3 regions of the Roseburia sp. AF20-18LB genome follow, and region 2 is predicted to be linked to each of the others. Evidence: predicted binding sites of a transcription regulator. Region 2 holds the regulator's gene; each other region holds the start of a gene.

Region 1 (7,871 bases), 140 kb from region 2:
ATTTTCCTCCTTGGTTTTACCATGATATGTTACTTGCTTTTATGCATTAACAAGTTAAACTATTTCAATTTTACACAATATTTTGTGGTTGGTCAATCAATTTTACCGAGAATTTACACTTTAAATCTTATAATTTTCTTGCACAGGCAAGTGCTAATGCTCCCGGTCCGATATGGCAGGATACATTTAAAGAAAGCGGATCCATCATAATGTCTGTAATCCCAAATTCTGCTTCCACTTCTTTGCGGAATTCCATCGCTGCACTTATATCTCCAGTGTATGCAATACAAAGCTGCATCTCATCCTGACACTCCTTAAAGCGGGATGCATAGTCATCTTTTACTGCTTTTATCATAATGCTTTTTGCCTGCTTTACCGTTCTGGCTTTTGCAAAAGCATCCAGCTTTTCACCCTGAATCTGTAATACCGGTTTTAATTTCAACAATGTTCCCAGTGCTGCTGCTGCCGGTGTAATTCTTCCACCCTTTTTCAGATAATAGAGGGTATCTACCATGATATAAATGCTGGACTGGAATTTTGCATCCTCTAAAATATCTTTAATCTCTTTTCCACTCTTGCCGCTTTCTGCCAGTTTGATTGCATCAAATACGGACTGTTTCTGTGTTACAGAAATTCTCTGATTATTTACTACAAATACTTTTCCTTCATATTCATCGTCCATGGATAATGCTGTTGCAGTCTCACAGGAACTGCTCAATCCACTGGATAATGGAATGTATACAACTTCATCATATTCTTTTAAAAGCTCATCCCAACGGTCTGTAAGGTCTCCTACTGCCGGCATGGATGTTGAAATCTCAGCTCCATCTGTCAGATGCTCATAAAATGTATCCTGTGTCAGATTGATATCCTCAAACAGTATTTCACCATTTATAAAAAAAGGCATTGGTAATACGCTAATCCCTAACTGCTGCGCTTCTGCCTGACGAATTCCACTGGAACTGTCTGTAAGAATAACTACCCTTCCCATTTTTCTTCCTCCTTGCTATTCAGACTTCATGTTACACAATGAAATAATTGTAACATATTTTGCAAATCAAAACAACTGCCCCCAAAAACTAACATCAGGAAAAAAACTGCATAGCAAAACTCCTGACTGCATTATCCGCAGCCAGGAGCTCTCTATCCTTACTTTTCAGTAATATATTTTATTTTCTTATTACATCATTCCCATACCTGGGTTTCCTGCCGGCATTGCAGGAGCATCTTCTTTGATATTTGCTACAACAGATTCCGTTGTAAGTAATGTAGATGCTACAGATGTTGCATTCTGCAAAGCACTTCTTGTAACCTTAACCGGGTCAAGGATACCAGCTTCTACCATATCTACATATTCTTCTGTTGCTGCATTAAATCCGATACCAGGAGCGGACTCTTTTACTTTATTAATGATAACTGCACCTTCAAGACCTGCATTTGCGGAAATGTAATACAATGGAGCCTCCAATGCTTTTAAGATAACCTTTGCACCGGTCTTCTCATCACCTTCCAATGTCTCAGCAAGCTTTGCAACCTCTTTGGATGCATGGATGTATGCAGAACCGCCACCTGCGATGATTCCTTCTTCGACTGCTGCTCTTGTTGCATTCAAAGCATCTTCCATACGAAGTTTTGCTTCTTTCATTTCTGTCTCTGTTGCAGCACCAACACGGATAACTGCTACGCCGCCTGCCAGTTTTGCAAGTCTTTCCTGTAATTTTTCTTTATCAAATTCAGATGTTGTCTCTTCAAGCTGTGCACGAATCTGGCCGATTCTTGCCTGGATTTCTTCTTTATTTCCTTCACCATCAACGATAACGGTGTTCTCTTTCTTAACCTTAACAGATTTTGCACGGCCAAGCTGTGCCATAGTAGCATCTTTTAATTCCAGACCAACTTCTTCTGAAATTACCTGACCACCGGTAAGGATAGCGATATCTTTTAACATTTCTTTTCTTCTGTCGCCATATCCTGGAGCTTTTACTGCTACAACGTTAAATGTTCCACGCAGTTTATTTACAATCAATGTAGTTAAAGCTTCACCCTCGATATCTTCAGCAATGATAAGAAGTCTGGAACCGGACTGAACAATCTGTTCTAACAGTGGAAGGATTTCCTGAATGTTGCTGATTTTCTTATCGGTAATTAAGATGTACGGCTCATCTAAAACTGCTTCCATCTTATCCATATCTGTGCACATATATGCGGAAATGTATCCACGGTCAAACTGCATACCTTCTACCAGGTCAAGCTCTGTCTGCATGGTCTTGCTCTCTTCAATGGTAATAACACCATCATTGGAAACTTTTTCCATTGCATCTGCTACCATGTTGCCAACGCTTTCATCACCTGCGGAAATAGATGCAACTTTTGCAATCTGGTCTTTTCCGGTTACTTTAGAAGACATTGCTGCGATTGTTTCAACTGCTTTTTCAGTTGCTTTCTTCATACCACGTCTTAAAACGATTGGGTTTGCACCAGCCTCTAAGTTCTTCATTCCTTCCTGAATCATTGCCTGTGCAAGAACGGTTGCTGTTGTAGTACCATCACCAGCAACGTCATTGGTCTTGGTTGCTACTTCTTTTACAAGCTGTGCCCCCATATTTTCGAATGCATCTTCCAATTCGATTTCTTTTGCAATGGTAACACCATCATTTGTGATTAATGGAGCGCCATATGATTTATCCAGTACAACGTTTCTTCCTTTTGGTCCGATTGTTACTCTGACTGTATTTGCCAGTTTATCAACTCCAGCCTCTAATGCTGTTCTGGCTTCTGTTCCATATTTGATTTCCTTTGCCATAATTTCTTACCTCTTTCTTCTATTTTCCTATTTTATTATTTGTTTTATTTACCAATTATCAATTCGATTATTCTACTACTGCAAGAATATCATTCTGCTTTACGATGATATATTCTTCGCCATCCAGTTTTACTTCTGTTCCGGCATATTTAGAATAAATAACCTTCTGTCCTTCTTTTACCTGCATGGTAACTTCTTTGCCATCTACCACTCCGCCAGGACCAACTGCGATTACTTCTGCTTCCTGTGGTTTCTCCTGTGCAGCACTTGCTAAGATAATTCCGGATTTGGTTTTTTCCTCTGCTTTTAACTGTTTTAATACAACTCTGTCTGATAATGGTACTAATTTCATGATTCATTGCCTCCTTGATTCGGTCTCTTTGTTTTCTTTCTTTTTTATTAGCACTCATTCAAACCGAGTGCTAACTGATAGTCATATAATAGTTTCTGCGTCTCTTTTTCGCAAGCCTGACCATTTTTTATTTTTCTCTTGTTTTCTTATATTTACTCTTAATATCTCGTTTTTTCTCTCGTTTTCTCACTTTCTTCAATTTGTAACGATTTAATACTTTTTTTAGATTTGTTTATGAAATCAGTCCAAAATGCTCCAATCCCTTATAAATGCCGTCTTCGTGCAATGGTGCTGTGATATAATCCGCTGCTTCTTTTGCTGCTTTGGTACCATTTCCCATGGCAATTCCATGCTGCACATGCTTTAACATTTCCACATCATTGATACTGTCTCCAAATGCATAGGTATCTTCTTTCTCAATACCAAGAAGCTCACAGGTTTTTTCGATGCCGGACGCTTTGGAAAATCCTTTTGGAACAAACTCTGCACATGCCGCATCATGCACCAGCGGTGTGAAATTCTCTTCCAGATGGGAAAGTACCTTAAGATAAGTATCATCCGGTGTGGAGCAGGAAAACTTACTGATTTCCATAATTGCTTCATTTCCCGTTACCGGCAGCAAATCCTCTCCCAATGTCTCTTTTAGTTTCAAGCCATAAGGGTCTTCTTCAAATTCTTCCAGATCCATATACAAATTCCGGCTTCCCTCATATACCGTAGGAATTCCATACTCTTTTAATATATGTATGGTATCCTCTATCAATTCCTGTTCTAATTTTTTATAAAAAAGTGTTTTTCCATCCATCTCTATCCAGGTACCGCAGCCTGCCACAATTCCGTCGAATCCCAGTGTCAGCAATCTTTCATCCTGAATAAATGCTCTGGTTCTTCCGCTGCAGAGAAATGCCAGATGTCCATTTTCCCGCAGCTTCCGGATTGCTTCCTTTGTGCTCTCCGGTATCACAAAATGCTCGTCCCACAATGTTCCATCAATATCAAAAAATACTGCTTTCCTGCTCATTCTCTTTATGTCCTTTCGCTGTTTTCTTCTCGCTCTTTTTGTCACAAGGGTTATTTTATGCCCCAAAAGCAGAATGTGTCAACCACGAAAAAGCCGCCTGCCACAGCTCACCCTCCGGTGCACCATAGTCAGACGACTTTCTTCTATCATTATATTGTAATTTTCATTACTGTACGGAAAGATAAGAATATCCCATCAGACTTTCGTCTACTTCACGGGCTGCTTCTCTTCCTTCACGGATTGCCCATACTACAAGGGACTGTCCACGATGCATATCTCCTGCTGTAAAGACATTTTCCACGTTGGTCTTGTAATGACCGGCTTCTGTTGCCACATTGGTTCCGGCATTTAAGTCTACGCCGAATGCTTTGGCAATGTAATCTTCTGTTCCAAGGAAGCCTGCTGCAATCAGAACCAGATCACAATCTAACTTGCTTTCAGAGCCCGGTACTTCCACCATCTGCATCCGTCCGGTCTTTTCATCCTTTTTGCCCTCTAATTTTACGGTTTTTAATCCGCAGAGCTTACCGTTCTTGTCTTTTAAGAACTCTTTTACGGTTGTCTGGTAAATACGAGGGTCGGAGCCGAACATGGCAATTGCTTCTTCCTGACCGTAGTCTGTCTTGCAGACTCTCGGCCACTCCGGCCATGGATTGTTCTCAGCACGTTCATCCGGTGCCTTTGGCATCATTTCAAGCTGGATGACACTGGCTGCGCCGTGACGGATAGAAGTTCCGACACAGTCATTTCCGGTATCTCCACCACCGATGATAACTACTTTCTTTCCCTTGGCAGAAATATATTTGTTATCTTTAAGCTCAGAATCTAAAAGGCTCTTGGTAGTTGCCTTTAAGAAATCTACTGCAAAGTAAATGCCTTCTGCATCTCTGCCCGGAGCTTTGATGTCTCTTGGATTCTTTGCTCCACAGGCTAAGATGACACGGTCATATTCTTTTAAGAGTTTTGCCGGCTTGATGTCTTTTCCAACATTGGCATTGGTAATAAACTCGACACCCTCTTCTTTCATTATATTAATCTTACGGTCAATAACCCATTTTTCCAGCTTCATATTCGGGATTCCATACATCAAAAGTCCACCGACACGGTCATCTCTTTCAAATACGGTAACGGAATGTCCTCTTTTATTCAACTGGTCTGCTGCTGCAAGTCCGGCAGGACCGGAACCGATGATTGCAACCTTCTTTCCGGTACGGACTCTTGGAGGTTTTGCTGCAGCATATCCTTTTTCATAGGCATTTTCAATGATTCCATGCTCATTTGCCTTACAGGTTACCGGGTCTTCCCAGTGTCCACAGGTACAGGCTGCTTCACAAAGTGCCGGACATACTCTTGAGGTAAATTCCGGGAAGTTGTTGGTCTTGGTCAGACGGTTATATGCCTGCTCCCAGTTGTTGGTATACAAAAGGTCATTCCACTCCGGTACCAGATTATGCAGCGGACATCCGCTGGTCATTCCCATGATATTCATACCAGCCTGGCAGAACGGCACGCCGCAGTTCATACAACGTGCTGCCTGTACTCTTTGTTTCTCTTTTGAGAGAGGGGTATGGAACTCGTTAAAGTTCTTGATACGCTCCTTTGGTGCAACCGCTGCTGCATTCTCTCTGTCATATTCCATAAATCCTGTTGGTTTTCCCATTTTGCGTCCCCTCCTTAATTTCTTGTATTCGCATAAAATGCTTCAATCTGTGCCTGTTCGGAAGACAATCCTTTTTCTTCCATCTGAACAATTGCCATTAACATACGGTTATAATCGTATGGAATTACTTTCTTGAACTTCGGCAGATACTCACTGAAGTTATCTAAGATTTCTTTTCCCTTTTCAGAATTGGTCAAAGCTACGTGTTCTTTAATCATATCTTTTAATTCCATAACATCATATTTGTTTCCAACTTCTTCTGAGAATACCATTTCTTTATTCAGTCTGGTATAAAGGTCGTTGTCCTCATCTAATACATAAGCGATACCGCCGCTCATTCCGGCTGCAAAGTTTTTGCCAGTCTTACCAAGGATAACAACACGTCCACCGGTCATGTATTCACAGCCATGGTCACCGACACCTTCTACTACTGCAGATGCTCCGGAATTTCGTACGCAGAAACGTTCTCCTGCCACACCACTGATAAATGCTTTACCACTGGTTGCACCGTAAAGTGCCACGTTACCGATGATGATATTTTCATCTTTCTTATATTTCACACCTGCCGGAGCATATACAACCAGTTTTCCACCGGAAAGTCCTTTTCCGAAGTAATCGTTGGAATCTCCTACCAGCTCTAAGGTAAGTCCCTTTGGAATGAATGCGCCAAAGCTCTGTCCGCCGGCACCGGTACATTTTACGATAAAGGTATCTTCCTCTAAAGTATCGTCATATTTCTTTGTAATCTCGGAACCAAAGATGGTACCAAAGGAACGGTCTGTATTGCTTACTTCTACATCAATGCTTCTCTTCTGTTTCTTATCCAGTGCAGAAGAAAGCTGTTTTAACAGTACAGTTTCGTCCTTGGTCTTCTCCAGTTCGAAATCGTATACATGTTTTGGATCAAATGTAACTTTCTCCTTTGGTCCTGCAAACGGGTTATTCAAAATCTTGGAAAGGTCGATTTCTTTTTCCCGGTCTGTCAAATCCTCTCTTACCCGGAGAAGGTCACTTCTTCCTACCATTTCATCAATGGTACGGCAGCCTAACTTCGCCATGATTTCTCTTAATTCTTCTGCAATAAACCGCATGAAGTTTTCTACATATTCCGGTTTTCCCGCGAAACGTTTCCGAAGCTCCGGATTCTGTGTTGCGATTCCGGCAGGGCAGGTATCCAGATTACATACACGCATCATCACGCATCCCATGGTTACCAGCGGTGCAGTTGCAAATCCGTACTCTTCTGCTCCAAGCAATGCAGCAATTGCTACATCACGGCCGCTCATCAGCTTACCATCTGTCTCGATTCTTACCTTATTACGAAGTCCGTTCATAATCAGAGTCTGGTGTGTCTCTGCAAGTCCAAGTTCCCAAGGAAGTCCTGCATTATGGATAGAACTGCTTGGTGCTGCACCGGTACCACCGTCATATCCGGAAATCAATACTACCTGCGCTCCTGCTTTGGCAACACCGGCTGCGACTGTACCCACACCTGCTTCTGATACCAGTTTTACGGAAATTCTTGCATCACGGTTGGCATTCTTCAAATCATAAATCAACTGCTCCAAATCCTCGATGGAGTAGATATCATGATGAGGTGGCGGCGAAATCAAGGATACACCCGGTGTGGAAAGTCTTGTCTTTGCAATCCAAGGATATACTTTCTTGCCCGGAAGGTGTCCACCTTCACCAGGTTTTGCACCCTGTGCCATCTTAATCTGAATCTCTTCTGCACTGACTAAGTAACGGCTGGTTACACCAAACCGGCCGGACGCTACCTGCTTGATTGCAGAACATCTGTCTAAGCTTGTATGTTTACTTGCGATACGGTCCGGATCTTCTCCACCCTCACCGGTATTGGATTTACCATGTAAATGGTTCATGGCAATTGCCAGTGTTTCATGGGCTTCCTTGGAAATAGAACCATAGGACATCGCACCTGTTTTAAATCTTGTTACAATAGACTCTACGCTTTCTACTTCTTCAATCGGAACACCTTTTTTCGGGAAATTGAAATCCATCAGTCCACGAATAT
Region 2 (7,871 bases):
CGAGTGCAAGGCCGGAAGAAGTAGTAGAAGAAATTGAAGATGTGATTGGAATTGAGGCACAGGATGCACCACGGATTTCTGCCAAAACAGGGTTGAATGTGGAAGAAGTATTAGAGCAGATTGTGCATAAATTACCGGCACCAAAAGGGGACGCCAAAGCGCCTCTTCAGGCGTTGATTTTTGATTCTGTGTATGATGCTTATAAAGGTGTTATTGTATTCTGCAGAATCCGGGAAGGTTCCGTAAAACCGGGGACAACCATCCGCATGATGGCAACCGGAGCAGAAGCAGATGTAGTAGAAGTAGGATATTTCGGAGCCGGACAGTTCATTCCATGTGATGAGTTAGAAGCCGGAATGGTAGGTTATATTACTGCCAGCCTTAAGAATGTGAAAGAAACCCGTGTGGGTGATACCATAACAGAGGCAAAGCGTCCTTGTGATGCACCATTGCCGGGATATAAGAAAGTTAATCCGATGGTATACTGTGGATTATATCCAACAGATGGAGCCAAATATCCGGATCTTCGTGACGCTTTGGAAAAATTACAGTTAAATGATGCAGCCTTACAGTTTGAACCGGAGACTTCCATTGCATTGGGCTTTGGTTTCCGCTGTGGTTTCTTGGGACTGCTTCATTTGGAGGTAATTCAGGAGCGGTTAGAGAGAGAATTTAATCTTGATTTAGTAACGACAGCACCAGGCGTTGTATACCGGGTACATAAGACGGATGGTACCATGATAGAATTGACAAACCCATCCAATCTTCCGGATCCATCCGAAATCGAATATATGGAAGAGCCGATGGTTGCAGCAGAAATTATGGTGACATCCGAATATGTAGGTGCCATTATGGATTTGTGCCAGGAACGCCGTGGTATCTATAAGAGTATGGAATATATTGAGCAGACCCGTGCAGTTATTAAATATGACCTTCCGTTAAATGAAATTATTTATGATTTCTTTGACGCATTGAAATCCCGTTCCAAAGGATATGCGTCCTTTGATTATGAGATGAAGGGTTATGAGCAGTCAGAGCTTGTGAAGCTGGATATTCTTATTAATAAAGAAGAAGTGGATGCTCTTTCCTTTATTGTATTTAAGGATACCGCCTATGAGCGTGGAAGAAAGATGTGTGAGAAGTTAAAGGAAGAGATTCCGAGACATTTATTTGAAATCCCGATTCAGGCAGCCGTTGGAAGCAAGGTAATTGCCCGTGAGACAGTAAAAGCAATGCGAAAAGATGTGCTGGCAAAATGTTACGGCGGTGACATCAGCCGTAAGCGTAAACTGTTAGAGAAACAGAAGGAAGGTAAGAAACGTATGCGTCAGGTGGGAAATGTAGAGATTCCACAGGAAGCATTTATGAGTGTACTGAAGTTAGATGAGAAATAGATGACAGGAGAACATAGATGGAACTTTATGTGCATATTCCTTTTTGTGTAAGAAAATGTGAATATTGTGATTTCTTATCAGCACCTGCGGACGAGCGGCTACAAAACCGCTACGTGGGTGCTCTTTTGCATGAAATCAGATATTACGGACAGATAATGGGACGTCCGGCTCTTTCTACTATATATATAGGGGGCGGAACACCGTCTCTTTTAGCACCGGAATATATCGCACTTCTTTTAAAACAGATTCAGGTAAGCTTTGAGGTGGAAACAGATGCAGAGATTACCATAGAATGTAATCCCGGAACTTTAAATGAGGAAAAACTTCTTACTTATAAAGAAGCAGGCATTAACCGTCTCAGCATAGGGTTACAGTCTGCCTTTGATGATGAATTAAAGATATTAGGAAGAATCCATACTTACCGGCAGTTCTTGGAGAATTATGAATGTGCCAGAAGATGTGGATTTGAAAATATCAATGTTGATTTGATGAGTGCCCTGCCTTATCAGAGTACGGAGAAATTTGTTACCAGCTTAAAGCGTGTCATAGCATTAAAACCGGAGCATATTTCAGCCTATTCCCTGATTATCGAAAAGGGAACACCATTTTATGAAAAATACAAATTCGAGGCAGTGCTCCGGGAAGCCGGAAAGCCGACAGAGCATCTGCCATCTGAAGAGACAGAGTATGAGATTTATAAAAAGACTCAGGAGATTCTTGCAGAGGCAGGTTATGAGCATTATGAAGTATCCAATTATGCAAAGCCGGGGAAAGAGGCAAGGCATAATATCGGATACTGGAAGCGGGTGCCGTATCTTGGGGTAGGACTTGGGGCAGCGTCCCTGATTGGAGAAGTACGCTACAGTAATATAAGAGAGATTGAAGCGTATATCAAAGCATGTGGTAATATTTCGGCGAAGGAAATAGATGGAGTACCGGCATTGAATCTCCATGAGAGTGCAGATGCAATCAGCCGCCATGCCCAGATGGAAGAATTCATGTTTTTAGGCCTGCGTATGTTAAAGGGAGTTACAAGAACAGAATTCAAAGAGACTTTTGGCGTGGAAATAGAAGCAGTATATGGCGAAGTCTTAAACCAGCTTCAGGAAGAGGACTTAATCGAGAAAAAAGCCGGTGTAATAAAGCTCAGCGACCATGGCATGGACATCAGCAACTATGTACTCGCCCAGTTTTTACTGGATTAAGTAGTGCGGTGTTGAACCGCATTGAATCAGAACAAATCTAAAGAAAATATAAAATTATAAAATGCTGTTGACAAAAAAAACGAATGGTGCTATCTTAAGTACATAGAAATTAGCACTCTTTCAAGTTGAGTGCTAACAACTAAGAAAAAGCAGTACAAAAAGCTTTTTCAAATACCTATAAAAGTTTCATTTTCAGGAGAACGTGAATGAACGAGAACGAATTAGATGAAAGAAAAACAAAAATCTTAAATGCAATCATTCGCAACTATCTGGAAACAGGTGAGCCGGTTGGTTCAAGAACCATTTCCAAGTATACGGATTTGAACTTAAGTTCCGCAACAATCCGGAATGAGATGTCGGACTTGGAAGAGATGGGATATATTTTGCAGCCACATACATCGGCAGGAAGAATTCCATCCGATAAGGGATATCGCTTCTATGTAGATAATCTGATTGCAGAGAAGGACAAAGAAGTATCCGATATGAAAGAGTTCGTAATTGAACATACGGAGAAGATGGAACAGGTATTGCAGCAGGTGGCAAAGCTGTTGGCGAACAATACGAATTACACCACCATGATAACAGCACCGCAGTATCACCACAACAGCCTGAAGTTCATCCAGTTATCCAATGTGGATGATGAACATATTCTGGCAGTTGTCGTATTGGAAGGCAATCTTGTGAAAAATAAGATGATTCCGATAGAAGAGCCGATAGATAATGAGCATATGTTAAAACTTAACATGCTTTTGAATACACATTTAAATGGATTGTCATTAGATCAGATTAATCTGGGCACCATAGCAGTGTTGAAAGAGAAAGCCGGTATCCATTCCAAAGTCATCAGTGATGTATTGGATGCAGTAGCAGAAGCAATCAGCGAAGACGAGGATTTGGAGATATATACCAGCGGTGCAACGAATATCTTAAAATATCCGGAGTTATCGGATTCGCAGAAAGCAGGAGAGCTTTTAGATGCGTTAGAAGAGAAGAAACAGTTAGTAAGTCTGGTGACGGATAACCTCAGCAATGAGGAGAACGGCATACAGGTTTATATAGGAGATGAATCTCCAATTCAGACCATGAAGGACTGCAGTGTGGTAACAGCTACCTATGAACTTGGTAAAGGCGTGAAGGGAACGATAGGAATTATCGGACCAAAGCGTATGGATTATGAGAACGTCATGGATAATCTGAAAAATTTGAAATCACAACTAGAAGGCATATTTGATAAGCCGAAGAAAGAATAGCATAGAAAGGTGGTAAGGAAGTGGCAGAAGAAAAGAAAGAAGAAGTGCTTGAGGAAGTATTAGAAGACTTAGAAGCAGAGGATGCAAAAAAGCAGGAAGAAGCACAGAATACCGCCTCAGAAGAAAAAGAAGTTGAGGCAGAAGAAAAAACGGAAGATACCGAATCTGAACCGGAAGAAATAGAGAAAGAAGATGAGGAGAAAAAGAAAGGTATCTTTAAAAAGAAAGACAAGAAAGATAAGAAGGACGAACAGATTGAAGATTTAACCGACCGGCTGAAACGTCAGATGGCAGAATTTGAAAACTTCCGTAAGAGAACGGAAAAGGAAAAGAGCCAGATGTATGACATGGGAGCCAGCGCAATCTTAGAGAAAATCCTTCCAGTTATCGACAATTTTGAAAGAGGGCTTGCAGCTGTACCGGAAGAAGACAAAAACAATGGCTTCGTAGAAGGTATGGATAAGATTTATAAGCAGATGATGACAGTGCTGACAGAGGTTGGTGTAACACCGATTGAAGCAGCCGGTCAGGAGTTTGACCCGAATCTCCATAATGCAGTAATGCATGTGGAAGATGAAGAACTCGGTGAGAATGTAGTAGCCGAGGAGTTACAGAAAGGTTACAAGTACAAAGAAAATGTAATCAGACATAGCATGGTAAAAGTAGCGAATTAAGCATAGGAGGATAAGAACATGAGTAAAATTATTGGTATTGATTTAGGAACAACAAACAGTTGTGTGGCAGTTATGGAAGGTGGAAAACCTACCGTTATAGCAAACCAGGAAGGTGCAAGAACAACACCATCTATCGTAGCATTTACAAAAACAGGTGAGCGTCTGATTGGTGAACCAGCAAAACGTCAGGCAGTAACCAACGCAGAGAAAACAATCTCTTCCATTAAGAGACATATGGGAACCGATTACAAAGTAAGCATTGATGACAAACAGTATTCTCCACAGCAGATTTCTGCAATGATTTTACAGAAATTAAAAGCTGATGCAGAAGGATATTTAGGAGAAAAAGTATCAGAAGCAGTTATTACTGTACCGGCATACTTCAATGATGCACAGCGTCAGGCAACCAAGGATGCAGGTAAGATTGCAGGACTTGATGTAAAACGTATCATCAACGAGCCGACAGCAGCAGCACTTGCTTATGGACTGGACAACGAAAAAGAACAGAAAATTATGGTATACGACTTAGGTGGTGGTACATTTGATGTATCTATCATCGAAATCGGTGACGGAGTCATCGAAGTATTATCTACAAATGGTGATACCAGATTAGGTGGAGATGATTTCGATAACAAGATTACACAGTGGATGATTGACGAATTCAAGAAAGCAGAAGGCGTTGATTTATCTACTGATAAGATGGCTCTTCAGAGATTAAAAGAAGCTGCAGAGAAAGCTAAGAAAGAGTTGTCTTCAGCAACAACAACCAATATCAACCTGCCTTTCATTACTGCAACAGCAGAAGGACCAAAGCACTTTGATATGAACTTGACAAGAGCAAAATTCGATGAGTTGACACATGACTTAGTAGAAAAAACAGCAATCCCGGTACAGAACGCTATGAAAGATGCAGGCGTAACCAATGCAGACTTAGGCCAGGTATTATTGGTTGGTGGTTCTACACGTATCCCGGCTGTTCAGGATAAAGTAAGACAGTTAACAGGCAAAGAGCCAAGTAAATCCTTAAACCCGGATGAGTGTGTAGCACTTGGTGCTTGTATCCAGGGTGGTAAATTAGCAGGAGATGCCGGCGCAGGTGATATCCTTCTTCTGGATGTTACTCCATTGTCACTGTCTATCGAGACCATGGGTGGAGTTGCAACAAGGCTGATTGAGAGAAATACAACAATTCCTACAAGAAAGAGCCAGATTTTCTCAACAGCAGCAGATAATCAGACAGCAGTAGATATCAACGTAGTACAGGGTGAGCGTCAGTTCGCAAGAGATAACAAATCCCTTGGACAGTTCCGTCTGGATGGTATCCCACCAGCACGTCGTGGAGTTCCTCAGATTGAAGTTACTTTCGATATCGATGCAAACGGTATTGTAAATGTATCTGCAAAAGACTTAGGAACCGGAAAAGAACAGCATATTACAATTACTGCCGGATCTAACATGTCTGATGCAGATATTGATAAAGCAGTAAAAGAAGCAGCTGAATTTGAAGCACAGGACAAGAAGAGAAAAGAAGCAATTGACACCAGAAATGATGCAGATGCTTTCGTATTCCAGACACAGCAGGCATTAGACCAGGTTGGAAATAACCTTGATGCGGCAGATAAATCTGCAGTAGAGGCTGACTTAAATGCACTGAAAGCTTTAGTAGATGCAAATCCACAGGCTGAAAACATGACAGATGATCAGGTTGCTGAGATGAAAGCAGCAAAAGAGAAACTGATGGAAAGTGCACAGAAAGTATTTGCTAAGATGTATGAGAACGCTCAGGCAGCTCAGGGAGCCGCTGGTGCAGGTCCTGATATGGGAGCAGGTGCAGCCGGTGGAGCAGCTGCAGGTTCCGCAGATGATGATGTGGTAGATGCTGATTACAAAGAAGTATAATTCTACAGATAAAAAGCAGTAGAAAGGGTTGGCAGTTTTACTGTCAACCCTTACAAACGGTAAAGAGGGAATAGATTATGGCAGAACAGAAAAGAGACTATTACGAGGTCTTAGGCGTTGATAAAAACGCAGATGACGCAGCAATAAAAAAAGCATATCGTGTCCTTGCCAAAAAATATCATCCGGATATGAACCCGGGGGATAAAGAAGCAGAAAAGAAATTCAAGGAAGCATCTGAAGCATATGCAGTACTGAGCGACCCGGAGAAGAGAAAACAGTATGACCAGTTTGGTCATGCGGCCTTTGATGGAGGTGCCGGCGGAGCAGGCGGATTTGATTTCTCAGGTATGGATATGGGAGACATTTTTGGAAGCTTTGGAGACATTTTCGGAGATTTCTTTGGCGGCGGAAGACGCAGCAGCAGCAGCGGACCGATGAAGGGAGCCAATGTACGTGCCAGTGTCAGAATTACATTTGAAGAGGCAGCATTTGGCTGTGAGAAAGAAATTGATTTAGTATTAAAGGATGAATGTAAGACCTGTCATGGTACAGGAGCGAAGCCGGGAACCAGTCCGGAGACCTGTAGCAAATGTCAGGGAAAAGGAAAAGTGGTATATACCCAGCAGTCCTTATTTGGTATGGTACAGAATGTACAGACCTGTCCGGAATGTAACGGAAGCGGTAAAATTGTTCGTGACAAATGTCCGGACTGTCGTGGAACCGGCTACATTGCCAGCAAGAAGAAGATTAAGGTCAGCATTCCTGCCGGAATTGATAACGGCCAGAGTGTAAGAATCCGTGAAAAAGGTGAGCCGGGGGTAAATGGCGGACCAAGAGGAGATCTTCTGGTAGAAGTAGTAGTATCCCGCCATCCAATCCTTCAGAGACAGGGCATGGATGTATATTCAACAGCACCAATCAGTTTTGCACAGGCAGCATTGGGCGGAGAAGTAAGAATTACAACCATCGACGGCGATGTGGTCTACGAAGTAAAACCTGGTACACAGACCGACACCAGAATCCGTCTGAAAGGAAAAGGAATCCCATCCCTGCGTAACAAGGCAGTCCGTGGTGACCAGTATGTTACACTTGTGGTTCAGGTCCCGACCGGATTAAATGAAGCTGCAAAAGAGGCACTGCGCCAGTTTGATGCAGAGACCGGTAATTCATTAAAGACACAGAATGGTGCGGCAGGCACGAAAAAGAAAAAGGGATTTATGGGAAAAATTAAAGAGTCCTTCGATGATTTATAAAAATGATAAAGCTGTTTCCTGAAAAATGGAGGCAGCTTTTTTTACGCGAGTAGCGAGAAAAATCGCATGCTTGCATGCAGATTTGGCGAGCACCGCGATAACTCGAGAAACTCGCAAAGCGTGTTTCTCGTAGTTGAGTATTGTGATAACTCGGGAAAACTGCAAAAGTGAGTTTCTCGTTGTTGCATTTTGTGAC
Region 3 (7,871 bases), on a different contig from region 2:
AAATTGGCACCGGAGTTAATCAAATCTCTTGTAAAGGAAGGTACAAACCAGGCTTTCCGGTTAGAATCCATGATTTCTTTTTCAAGCTGGAAGACATCTGCAGAATGAACGTATTGCTGGGTAAAGGATAAAATGCCGGAAAGCTGTGTCTGCAGCAGTTCTTCCTCCGAGAAGTTAATCAGTGTACGGAGTAATGAAGTAAGTTGCTCTAAGAGCATTTCTCCGGAAATATGGGGATATGCAGTAAGCTTTCTCAGATAACGAATCAGAGGCTCGTTGGAGAAGTCAGTTCCCTTCCGGATAAAGATTTCTTCATATATATTTTCAAAATATGCATGTAGAACTTCGGTATAGTAATTACGATCTTTTTCGTATGAAATGGAAGAGAATAATTCCTCAGCCATAGCATCGACCTGCTGGTGTATAAAATCGTGCAGCTGCTCCATGCTGATATGACGCAGTGTGGTAAAGCCGGTGTGCAGCTGGCAGCCGCAGGAGCTCCTCTGGTGAAAAATGGCTGACATCCGGCAGGATTGTGGCTTCTTTCCCTGACAGAGCATAAGCGCATTCTGTAATGCCTGGTAGCTGAACTGGAAGCTGCTGTGGGAAACACTGGTCAGTGGTGGCTCCATGGTTTTTGCGTGGTCAATGTCGTCAAAACCGGTAATGGCAATGTCATGTCCCACCAAAAGGTCTCTTGCAGCACAGACGCGGTATCCTGCCTTTGCCATATTATCATTTGCAAAAGCAATTGCCTCTAATCCCGGGTTGTGGTCTAAGATATATTCCACCTGCTCGGTGACAAGCTCTGAGTAGTTGCCATAGACGACCATATCATCCGTGACCGGAAGCTGATGTTCCACCATAACATCTCGGTAGGCTTTCAGCCGTTCGTTGGAGTCTTTGTTGTTAGCTGGTCCTGCTACAAAAGCAATCTTACGATAGCCATGGACATTCACAAGATGTTCGATACATTGCCGCATGCCGTTGTAGTTGTCAGCAATCAGATATGGGATGTCCGGATCGTCCGGTGTGTCCTCTAACATCAGAAATGGAATATCTTTGTAATGGGAAAGAAATTCCGCTTTTACCTGATTACTTTTAAAAATAGAAAGGGAACCATAAGTGATGATCAGTGCATCCGGCTTGCTGAAATGTACATAATCATAAATGGTATCGAACTGATAATTATAGTCCCCGTCAAAGCTGCAGGATAAAATATCTTTACAATATTGTGGCATCTGAGGTCCCATCAGAAAAATAATATTGACATCTTCTTCTCTGGCACAGGTATAGAAACCCCGAAGTAAGTCTTCTGAGTAGCTGGACTGGGTGTCACCTAACATAATTGCAATGGTTGGTCTCTGGTTGTTCTCCATAATGTGCCTTTCTCTGGTAAAAAAGTTACTTGGCATTGTAAAAGCCATTCTTATGATTGACTTAAGTATAACATAAAACGATTAAGTAGAAAAGAAAATAAAAATATTACTGGACAAAAAATGCGATATATGCTAATATAGTTGAGCGTGTGAAAGAATTAAATAACGATGCGTGGCTCAGCTTGGTAGAGCGCTGCGTTCGGGACGCAGAGGTCGCAGGTTCAAATCCTGTCGCATCGACGAAAAAAACGAGTAGACTGTTAAGTGTACTCGTTTTTTATATGAAGATTTCTACCCAAACATTGTCTGGAATCATCCTGTCATGTTATAATGAGCGTAAGCAAGTCAACATATAAGCGTGATTGGCGAGCTGCAATTGTTTATCAGGAGTTGATTTTCACTTGATAAATGAAATGGTTGGAAAATAATACAATAAAGGAGAAGACACAATATGAGTATGGAACCGGATTTTCTTACTTTGACAATCGGAAAACAGAAAAATATTGCATTGATTGCCCATGATGGGAAAAAGGCAGAACTGATTCAGTGGTGTAAAGACAATGCAGAGACTTTAAAGAAACATTTTCTGTGTGGAACAGGAACAACAGCAAAAATGATTACAGACCAGACGGGACTGCCGGTTAAGGGCTATAATAGTGGCCCGCTGGGTGGAGACCAGCAGATTGGTGCCAAGATAGTAGAGGGAAAAATAGACTTCGTTATTTTCTTTTCAGACCCGCTTACTGCAGCACCTCATGACCCGGATGTAAAAGCATTGCTTCGTATTGCCCAGGTCTATGACATTCCGATTGCCAATAATAAAGCGACCGCAGATTTTATGATTCATTCTGAACTGATGGATGAAGAATATAATCACAATGTGATTAATTTTAATAAGAATATCAGACAGCGGGCATCGACGATAAAGTAACAGCTGGAGCAGAGAAAAAGAATTAATATTGCAGAGTTAATTATAAAAAGCTGGCAGCAACAGATGGAAAATACGAATCCGTCTGCTGCTGCCAGTTTATAAATTAAACTTTAAGTTGTTATGATATTCATTATCCTTCAATAGAAATATATTTCCTTTCTTCCACAGCAGGTTTTGCTTCTTTCTTCGGAACGGTCAGAGTCAGGATGCCATTTTCAAAACCGCCTTTGATGTCATCCTGAGTAACGCCATCTCCGACATAGAAGCTACGCTGGTAAGAGCCATAGTAACGTTCTTTACGGATATATTTGCCATCTTTGCCTTTTTCGTCCTTGTTGTCCTGGTGTTTGGCATTGACGATGAGGTATCCGTCTTTCAGCTCAGCCTGGATATCTTCTTTCTTAAAGCCCGGAAGTTCAAATTCCAGTTCATATCTGTCGTCAAATTCCTTAACGTCAGTGTTCATGGCAGCACGGTTGTCTGCTGCAGGAGCATTGTAAGCTCCGAATGGAAATACATCATCGAATATATCATCTACAAAGTTGTTTGAAAAAATACTTGGTACTAACATAAGTCATTCCTCCTGAAATAGTCTATTGTAATTAGTAATAATGTTTCTTGTTTCTGTGAGCTTCTCTGGCTTCCTCAACAGCCTCATGGTCGGCTACATTAATTTTAGCTTTTACTTTCTTCTTCTTTAATGGATGTTTTGGATTTTTATCTGACATAATAACATGCTTCCTTTCTTAATCTGAATCAGATACCATATAAAGTTCTGTTATCCTTCAATGGCAATGTACTTGTGGTCTTCCACAGCAGGTTTTGCTTCTTTCTTCGGAACGAAGAGTTTTAAGATACCATGTTTAAATTCGCCTTTGATATCCTCTTCAGTAATGGCATCGCCGACATAAAAGCTTCGGCTGCAGGCTCCGGAATAACGTTCCTTACGGATGTACTTGCCGGATTTCTTATCTTTATCTTCCTCGTCCAAACCTTTGGCAGCGCTGATGGTAAGGTAACCGTTCTCTAAGGAAGCACTTACTTCGTCTTTCTTAAATCCAGGTAAATCAATGACCAGTTCATAACCATTATCTTGTTCCTTGATATCTGTCTTCATCAGACGTGCGGCTCTACGACCGTAAAGTTTTTTCTCAGTTTTTTTCATATCCATGTTATCGTCCATCCATGGAAAATCCTCAAAGAAGTCATCAAATAAATTCTCTCCAAAAATACTAGGCATCAACATAAGTCATCTCTCCTTTTTTAATAAATCATTTTATGCTTGTTTACCTTGTTTCTTTGGAACCGGGATGTTTTAGGAACTCTTTTTTTTGTTCCTCTCCTTTGTTCTGACTACGTTATAGCACCAATTATTAGCACTGTCAAGAGGTGAGTGCTAATAAAATTGTGAAAAATTTGTGAAAAAACACAAATTGTGCAAAAACAAAGAAAAAACATGGAAATGCACTGTAAAAACAAATGAAATATATGGATATATAATGCAGAAATATAGGGGGAAATAAGGGGTAGCATGATAAAAAGGAAAGAATATTGCAGGAACTATGAGACTGTGTTATGATTTCTATAACTTTGCGTCATGGAAATTATGAGTTTAGGAGAAAAAACAAAATGAAGACACAGAATGAGAAAAGAAGTACATTTTCGGGGAAGATAGGGTTTGTATTATCAGCAGCAGGCGCTTCTGTTGGACTGGGAAACATATGGAGATTCCCATATCTTGCGGCAAAGTATGGGGGAGGAATCTTTCTGCTGATTTATATTATACTTGCACTGACTTTTGGATATACGATGATTATGGCGGAGACTTCTATCGGAAGAATGACGAAGAAGAGCCCGGTGGGAGCATATCATACCTTTGGAAAATCCCGCTGGCTCTCTTTCGGTGGCTGGATAAATGCGATTATTCCGGTTTTAATCGTGCCATATTATTCTGTAATTGGCGGCTGGGTAATGAAATATCTGGTGGAATATATCAGGGGAAATGGCAGTAAACTTGCATCGGATGGATATTTTTCCAATTTCATTTCCAGCGGGCTTTCCACAGAAATCTGCTTTGCTTTTTTTGCGGTATTTACGTTGGGGATTATCTTTGCCGGCGTCCGGAATGGTATTGAGCGGGTATCCAGATTTATGATGCCGGTGCTGGTTGTTCTTTCTATATTAATAACGGTTTATTCCGTAAGCAGACCGGGAGCATTAAAAGGAGTTAAATATTTTCTGATTCCAAATCTTGAAAATTTTTCCTGGATGACGGTAGTAACAGCCATGGGACAGATGTTTTATTCCCTGTCCATCGCCATGGGAATTCTCATTACTTTTGGTTCTTATATGAAGAAGGAAGTTTCTATTGAGGAGTCCACGAAGAACGTGGAAATCTTCGATACAGCGATTGCCATGATGGCAGGGCTGATGATTATTCCGGCAGTCTTTGCATTTTCCGGTGGAAATCCGGAAACACTGCAGGCGGGGCCATCATTGATGTTTATTACGATTCCAAAAGTATTTGACAGCATGGGACTTGGAACCGGAGTCGGAATTTTGTTTTTTGTACTGGTGCTGTTTGCAGCAATCACAAGTTCTATTGCATTAACGGAAAGTGCAGTATCGACTTTTGAAGATGAACTGGGCTGGGAAAGACGGAAAGCAACGGTAATTGTCGGCATTGTAATGCTTCTTCTGGGAAGTCTTTCCACACTGGGATATGGACCATTGGCGAATGTAAAAATTATCGGAATGCAGATTCTTGATTTCTTTGATTTCCTGACGAACTCCGTGATGATGCCGATTGCAGCTATTGCAACCTGCCTTCTGGTATCAAGAGTGGTGGGAGTGCAGCGGATTGAAGAAGAAGTAACCCGGGGCGGCAACCCGTTCCGCAGGAAAAAGATATTTACGGTGATGATAAAATACCTTTGTCCGATCTTTGCAGCGATTATTTTAATCAGTTCCATAGCAAATGCTTTTGGATGGATTCAGATGTAATGAATGACAAATTAAGAAAATACAGAAATGCAACTACGAGAAACACGCTTTGCGAGTTTCTCGAGTTATCGCGGTGCTCGTCAAATCTGCATGCAAGCATGCGATTTTTCTCGCTACTCGCGTAATCAAAAAGAGCGTTCTTTCCTAATTAGAAAAGACGCTCTTTTTGGACAGAATCATATTATGAATTTGCCATATTCTTAACGGCATTCAATGCCTTCTGGACTGGTGGCAGACAGATAATGATTAATGTAATAAGTGCTTCTGCACCAAGGTATGCACCGTTGTAAGCAAGAGAGTATACCACTGCATTCGGGAATTCTTCCGGAGCATACATGCCGAAGAAAATCCAGCCGGAAAGGAATGCGAAGAAGTATCGACCTAATACACCAGCGATATAACCTTTGATAAGTCCATGTTTGGATTTGCTGAAAAGTCCGGAAAGGCCTAATGCACCAAAGGCGAAGAGGTAGTCCACTAACATCTGTGGAACACTGATGATGTAAGGGTCAACGACTAACTGCAGAATTCCGTAAGCAAAAGCTGCGGTTAAGCCGGCACCCAGACCGTACCAGTAACCAATCAGAACGATGAATAACATGCTCAGTAAAGTAACGGAACCGCCCATTGGCATATCGAAAAGTTTAATCATGGAAGTTACCATGGCAAGGGCAATTGCCATAGCTGAAAATGCAAGCTGCTTTGCACTGAATTTCTTCTTTCCACCGAAGATAGCACAGCCAATCAGAAGAATGGCAATCATGATGATAACGAGGGCTGTAAAACCTGCGGTGGTAAGCTGGTAAGATGAGCCGTCGTATGTTGCAAAAATTGACATAAAAAATCCTCCTTAAAGATGATACTCTGCCAGGAGGTTGAACTATGTGCTTCCTTACGCCGGTATTATCCGGTTCAAGTAATAAGGGTCAACGCAGATACGTTTCTCAGCCAAAGGCGCCCCTAGCAAAGCAATGTTTTGTTTTCAGTTTGTAATGGTAACAGTGGTAGTATAAAATGTCAAGTGTTAATTTTCTGAAAAAGATTTTCTAAAAAATGAAAAAATCCGCTGGAAAATATAAAGAAAAAGTAACTTCCGGTCGATAAAAGGTTTAGAAGTGTCTTTTTCTGCGCTTTTTTAGAAAAAAGGGTTACTCTTGAATCTGAAAAGCAAAAGGAATATAGTAAAGATAAAAAGATGAGGAAACAACAAGCAACAAGGAGAGGTTCTATGCGTAAGTACAAGGATGTTGGAAAAAGAATACTGGTATTAGTTTTAAGTGTTTGTATGATTGCAGGCGTTCTTCCGGCAATACCGGCAGAGGCGGCGGATGCATTTCCAGGCAATGGAAGCATTACATTAGGAGCGGATGCAAATGGTGCAACTGCAACCGGAAATGATACCTATACTTATACCGGACAGGAGGTTAAGCCGGCAGTTACGGTCCAGATTGCTGGAGAAACTTTGAAAGAAAAAGAGGATTACTCCGTTTATTACCGTAATAATACCAGCGCAGGAACAGCATATATTGATATCGTTGGTATCGGAGACAGCCACAGATGGCAGACCACCAAGAGCTTTACGATTGCACAGCAGAAGTTAAGCTATATCGGTGTTAATTATAAAGGGGTGGAAGGAACCGGTGAAGACGGATATGTATATTATACAGGAAGTGATGTATTACCGACGATTACAGGGGTGTATGGTATCATAAGCGGTACTTCTACCATGGTAAACCTTTCAGCAGATGATTATAACGTAGAATATACATCCGGAAGCAATACCACAGTAGGAACACATTCCTTTAAAATTGTATTAAAGAGCAGCAGTAACTATACATTTTCTGGAACAATTACAGAGAACCGTTACAATATTTACTATAATATTGGAGCAGATTCTGTAACTGTTTCCAATGGACTGAGCGATTCTACTTATACCGGAACCGCACAGAGACCGGAATTTACACTGGTAGACAGTCAGAATTCCGCAGGAATCCAGGCGTCTGACTATACCACAAGCTGGGCAGATAATACCAATGCCGGAACAGCGAAGATGACAGTAACAGCGAATTCTTCTTCTCTGTACCGGGGCAGCAAGACCTTTAATTTCCTGATTGGCAAGGCAGATTTAAGTGCAGCAGGCATCAGTGTTTCCTTAAAGAGTGATAAATATTATTATGTAAAGAATAGTAAACCGGATATGACCAATGAGGTAGTAGTGAAGTTGAATGGCGTTGAGATTCCTGCCGGCAACTACAACGTGGCATACCGAAATGAAACTACTGCAGGACAGACCGGAACCAATAACCTGATTATTACCGGAACCGGAAATTTAACCGGAAACGCATTTATCAACTTTGAGATCTATGACAAGCTTGGCAAAGCAGTATTGGATAAAAATGAACTGGAATACAATGGCAAGAAAAATGTGCCAAACATTACCGTCTCCAATACATCCGGTGATGTCATCAGTGATTCCAGATATAAGATTACTTATTATAAAGATGCGGAGTATACCAAGACTGTACCTGAACCGACTTCTATTGGAAGATATTATGTGA

Evidence for each region. Region 2 encodes HrcA, which represses chaperone genes, less so after heat shock. Its sites were predicted from a motif close to TGTTAGCACTCNNNNNNNNNGAGTGCTAACA; they were not measured.
Region 1: the regulator HrcA is predicted to act here: its motif matches at 3,201-3,231, upstream of groES (co-chaperone GroES).
Region 3: the regulator HrcA is predicted to act here: its motif matches at 3,682-3,712, upstream of DWX65_RS14135 (Hsp20/alpha crystallin family protein).

The regions. Positions count from the first base shown of each region.
Region 1 covers NZ_QTWP01000001.1:520,600-528,470, forward strand. Annotated here, with positions in the region: gene DWX65_RS02575 (DegV family protein) at 128-991, opposite strand; gene groL (chaperonin GroEL) at 1,181-2,803, opposite strand; gene groES (co-chaperone GroES) at 2,871-3,155, opposite strand; gene DWX65_RS02590 (Cof-type HAD-IIB family hydrolase) at 3,388-4,176, opposite strand; gene DWX65_RS02595 (glutamate synthase subunit beta) at 4,343-5,836, opposite strand; gene gltB (glutamate synthase large subunit) at 5,851-7,871, opposite strand, start outside.
Region 2 covers NZ_QTWP01000001.1:383,481-391,351, reverse strand. Annotated here, with positions in the region: gene lepA (translation elongation factor 4) at 1-1,394, shown strand, start outside; gene hemW (radical SAM family heme chaperone HemW) at 1,412-2,599, shown strand; gene hrcA (heat-inducible transcriptional repressor HrcA) at 2,806-3,849, shown strand; gene grpE (nucleotide exchange factor GrpE) at 3,870-4,523, shown strand; gene dnaK (molecular chaperone DnaK) at 4,542-6,422, shown strand; gene dnaJ (molecular chaperone DnaJ) at 6,500-7,675, shown strand.
Region 3 covers NZ_QTWP01000014.1:5,348-13,218, forward strand. Annotated here, with positions in the region: gene DWX65_RS14115 (GGDEF domain-containing protein) at 1-1,379, opposite strand, end outside; tRNA gene DWX65_RS14120 (tRNA-Pro) at 1,546-1,619, shown strand; gene DWX65_RS14125 (methylglyoxal synthase) at 1,837-2,310, shown strand; gene DWX65_RS14130 (Hsp20/alpha crystallin family protein) at 2,441-2,881, opposite strand; gene DWX65_RS15540 (hypothetical protein) at 2,913-3,038, opposite strand; gene DWX65_RS14135 (Hsp20/alpha crystallin family protein) at 3,089-3,556, opposite strand; gene DWX65_RS14140 (sodium-dependent transporter) at 3,940-5,313, shown strand; gene thiT (energy-coupled thiamine transporter ThiT) at 5,495-6,151, opposite strand; TPP riboswitch at 6,186-6,285, opposite strand; gene DWX65_RS14150 (GBS Bsp-like repeat-containing protein) at 6,542-7,871, shown strand, end outside.